2 regions of the Streptomyces sp. NBC_00258 genome follow, and region 1 is predicted to be linked to the other one. Evidence: riboswitches for the same ligand, from Rfam matches in the RefSeq annotation. Region 1 holds a riboswitch; the other holds the start of a gene.

The links. A riboswitch is a leader RNA that binds a small molecule or an ion and turns the genes downstream of it on or off. The one in region 1 is predicted to bind cyclic di-AMP.
Region 2: linked by a shared signal. The riboswitch ahead of OG718_RS31925 (transglycosylase SLT domain-containing protein) and the one ahead of OG718_RS12515 (LysM peptidoglycan-binding domain-containing M23 family metallopeptidase) in region 1 are both predicted to bind cyclic di-AMP.

The regions. Positions count from the first base shown of each region.
Region 1 is NZ_CP108081.1:2,755,881-2,758,074, forward strand. It holds gene OG718_RS12515 (LysM peptidoglycan-binding domain-containing M23 family metallopeptidase) at 1-766, opposite strand, end outside; cyclic di-AMP (ydaO/yuaA leader) riboswitch at 769-935, opposite strand; gene OG718_RS12520 (alpha-galactosidase) at 1,231-2,194, opposite strand, start outside.
Region 2 is NZ_CP108081.1:7,163,299-7,165,492, forward strand. It holds gene OG718_RS31920 (HAD family hydrolase) at 1-353, shown strand, start outside; gene OG718_RS31925 (transglycosylase SLT domain-containing protein) at 508-1,251, opposite strand; cyclic di-AMP (ydaO/yuaA leader) riboswitch at 1,255-1,407, opposite strand; gene OG718_RS31930 (DUF5959 family protein) at 1,777-2,194, opposite strand, start outside.

The DNA.
Region 1 (2,194 bases):
CGGCCGAGACGGAGAGGGAGGACAGGTGGGCGTACTGGGCGTAGTGGCCGTCGGCGAGCTGGATGACGACCTGGTTGCCGTACGCGCCGCCCCAGCCGGCCGAGACGACCGTGCCGGCGCCGACGGACTTGAGGGACGTGCCGGTCGGGACCACGAAGTCGACGCCGGTGTGGTAGCCGCTGGACCACATGCTGCCCGACATCTTGTACGGGGTGCCGACGCCCGCGCCCGCGACCGGCAGCGTGAAGCCGGCGGCACCGGCTTCGGACGCCGCCTTGGGAGCGGCGGCGGCCTTCGGGGCCGCGGCCTTCTTCGCGGAGGACTGGGTGGCCTTGGAGGCGCCGGAGTCGGAACTCGAAGTGGCGGCGGCCTTGCCGATCGACAGCTTCAGGCCCGGGTGGATGAGCGCCGGGTCACCACCGATCGCCTTGCGGTTGTCCTCGTACAGCTTCTTCCAGCCACCGCTGACGTCCTGCGTGTCGGCGATCCTCGACAGGGAGTCGCCCGCACGCACGGAATAGGTCTTGGCCGCGGCCTTCTTCGCCTCGGCCTTCTTGTCGGCGGCGGCAGGCGCCGATTCGGCGGCCTTGTTCGCGACATTCGAGACGCTCGCCACGGAATCCGCGGCGGACTGCGGAGTCGCGGCGTGCGCTCCGGTCGCGCCGAGCAGCGGAAGGGCGAGCGCCGCGCCGCCGGTTCCTGCGACGGCCATGGAGCGGGTGAAACGCTGGGACTTGGGACGGCGGTGCTTACCCTTCGCGGGCATGGCGAATTCCTCTCCGGCGCCTGCGAGGTGAGCTGTCGGGTGCGAGCTGGAGATGCCCGGCCGTGTTTGCGCACGACTTAACCCCTAGCCGTTCCGGAGACCGGAACAGGCGTTGTACCTGTGGGTCCCCCGCTCCTGCCGTGTACGGGTGGGTGAGCGGATTCCGGGCGGCGGCAGGATTGGGCGTCCGTCCGGATTGGTGGCGAACGTAAGCGACATGAAGACGCAGGAACAACCTTTGGGGTTTCCTGTGTGCCCCGTTCTCTTGATCCCTGACCGAAATGACGGTCACGCTGCGTAAATCAGGGATCTCCCCCGTTTGTTAAATCCCTGAAAACGCGGCTGAATTACGTGAACATGGCGACAGCGGACCGTCACGAATATGACGCTGCTCACGGAGGGCCGTTCCAGGAGCCTTTATTCCAGAGCGAGTTGGAACCAATGCTCCATTACGGACACAACAGTCACATGCGACGCAGTCGGAAAACTGCCGCATCAAGGTCACCTTGCAGTCCCGTCCGCAACCCGTGATGCAACAGCACCGCACCTCGGTGGACTTCGCCCGTTTCGAGGCATTCGTACGCCGCTGCCGGGTCGAGTCCGCGCAGCCGCACCGGCGCGACCGGCTCGCCGTAGTGCTGGGCCTGGAGCCAGGCGAGGACGACGACCTCGCCGTCACGCGTGTACTGCACGGCACTCAGGCCGCCCTCCGGAGCCCGCAGCCGATGGAGGTCCCCGCCCTGCACGACGGGCCGGATCTCCTTGTAGAGCTCCACCCACGTCCGCGCCTCGGCCAGTTCCTCGTCGCTCCACCGGGTCAGGTCGCCGCCGACACCGAGCACTCCGGCCATCGCGCTCACGAAGCGGAACCGCAGCGAACTGACGCGGCCGTTGAGCTGGACGTTCGGACTGTCGGTGACCCAGGCGGCCATGGTCCGCGCGGGATGCACCTGGCTGAAGCCGTGCTGGATGGCGAGCCGGTCGAGCGGGTCGGTGTTGTCCGAGGTCCACACCTGGTCCGTACGCGCCATGATCCCGAGGTCGATACGGCCGCCGCCGCCCGAGCAGGACTCGAAGGCGACACCCGGGTGGGCCGCCCGCAGCCGGTCCAGGAGCCGGTACAGGGCGTGCACGTGGTCCACCCAGAGCCGCTGCGGATAGGCCTCGCCGGGCCACCCCGCGTCGGTGAAGCAGCGGTTGAAGTCCCACTTCACATAGTCGATCGGCGCGCTGGAGAGCAGCGTGTCGAGCTGCTCCCACAGGTACTCCTGGACGTCTTCGCGGGCAAGGTTCAGAACGAGCTGATTGCGCAGCTCCGTCCTCTTTCGTCCCGGTTGGAACTGCACCCAGTCGGGGTGCGCGCGGTACAGCTCGCTGTCCGGGTTGACCATCTCGGGCTCGACCCAGATGCCGAACTGCATCCCGAGC
Region 2 (2,194 bases), 4.4 Mb from region 1:
TGCGCCATCCCCTGCTGTCCGACGACGAGTTGGCGTCCGCGGCCCGCGGAGCGGTCGGTTCCCTCGCCACGGTCACGATGTCCGGCCCCGGCACAGTCGAACTCCAGCCATGTGGCGTGACCAAGGCGACGGGTCTCGCCCTGGCGGCCGAACACCTCGGCCTCACTCCCGCCACCACGATCGCTTTCGGTGACATGCCCAACGACATCCCGATGTTCGACTGGGCGGCCCACGGCGTCGCGATGGCCAACGCCCACCCCGAACTCCAGGCGGTGGCCGACGAGGTGACCCTGTCGAACGAGGAGGACGGCATCGCGGTGGTGCTGGAACGGCTCTTCGGCTCGCGGGTCTAGCTCTCCGCCAGGAGAAAACCTCGGCGGGCCCGCGGAGAGATTGGTTCCCTCGCCGTGGGCCCGCCCGATACCGGATCGCCCGATACCGGATCGCCCGATACCGGATCGCCCGATACCGGATCGCCCGATACCGGATCGCCCGGTGCCGGCCCGCTCAGTAGGCCCCGAAGACGTTGTCGATCGAGCCGTACCTCGCGGCGGCGTAGTTGCACGCCGCCGTGATGTTGGCGACCGGGTCGAAGGGGTCCATCGAGGTGCCGGCCACGTGGTAGGCGTTGAAGGTCGGGTCGATGGTCTGGAGGAGCCCCTTCGACGGCGTACCGGCCGCGGCGTTGGAGTCCCAGTTGTTCATGGCCTGCGGGTTGCCCGACGACTCACGCATGATGTTGCGGTAGATGCCGTCGTACGACCCCGGGATGCCCTGCTGGGCCATGATGTCCAGCGATTCCCTGATCCAGCCGTCGAGGTCGTTCGAGTACGTCTTCGCGGCGGCGGGGGTGACGGCGGACGCGGTGGACGACTTGGTCGCAGTGGCCGTCTTTGCCAAGGTTTGGGCGTTTTTCGTGCCGACTGTCAGCTTGAGGCCCGGGCGGATGACCGCCGGGTCGTCGCCGATGACCGCGCGGTTGGCCTTGTAAAGGTTCTGCCAGCCGCCGCTCGTGGAGTGCTTCTTGGCGATCTTGGTCAGGGTGTCGCCCGCGACCACCTTGTACGTGACGAGCGAGACCTGCGGGACCGCGGCCGATGCGACCTGCGCGGCCTGTGCCGGCTGTGCGGCGTGGGCGCCGGTCGCCCCGACGATGGGGAGCGCGAGCGCGGCTCCGCCGGTTCCCGCGGCGACGATGCCACGTGTGAGGGTGTTGATTCGGGGGCGGCGGTGCTTGCCTCGTGCGGCCATGGCGCGTTTCCTCTCCGACGCCTGCGAGGTGAGCTGTCGGGTTCGGGCGGGAGCTGCCCGGCCGCATGCTGCACGCGGCTTCACCCCTAGCCGTTCCGGAATCCGGACCGGCGGCCTACCTGGGTCCCCCGCTCCTGCCGTACGCGAGTGAATGGATGGCTGGGATCTCCGGGCGGCGGCAGGATTAGGCGGTCCATCCGGAGTGACGTGAACGTATGCGAGAGCACATGCCGTGAACAAGCCCAGAATTCACATGGAGATGCCATTTGCCTGTTCGGGACGGATGGGAATTCTTGATCCATTCGGAAGGTGAAGTTCAACTTGCTTTGAGCAAAGGTGAATCGACCGACTCGGCAAATCGGCGGTCCTGGGCGGACGTGACCCAATTCACTGGCACAGGTGGGGAATTAAGTGCGTCCAGTGCGTAATACGGGCAAGTCGGGCGGAGCCTGGATGTCCGCCCAGTCGGCATAAGGGACCACTTGTCCAGAAACGTTCTCGCTGCTCTTCGAGGTTCCGGAGAGTTCAGTCTTCCGGGTTCCAGAGGGTCAGTACGTCACGCAGTTTCTGCCGGTGGCCGTCGATCCAGTTCCGGGGAAGATCGACGGGTACGCACACGGTGGCCATGGAAATCGTGTCGTCCTCCACGATCACCTCGGGGCAATCCCGTTCTCCCGTGAGCCGAATGGAAATCGACGGTCCTTGTTCCACCGTCATCCATGCGATGTCCTCGCCGCGGTGCGATGCGGCGTCCAGGGCGCGTCCCCAGGCCTCAAGTCGGCGGCGCCACAGCGCGAGTTCGAGGCGGCCACGGACGAAAGGCGTCTCCACGACGATCTCGGCCGCGAGGCCCGCCGCCATCAGCGGGTGCCGGCCGAGGACCGTGATCCTGACCGAGTTGCCCTCCTCGTCGGTGAGGAGCGCGAGGTCCGTCGGGCCGGTG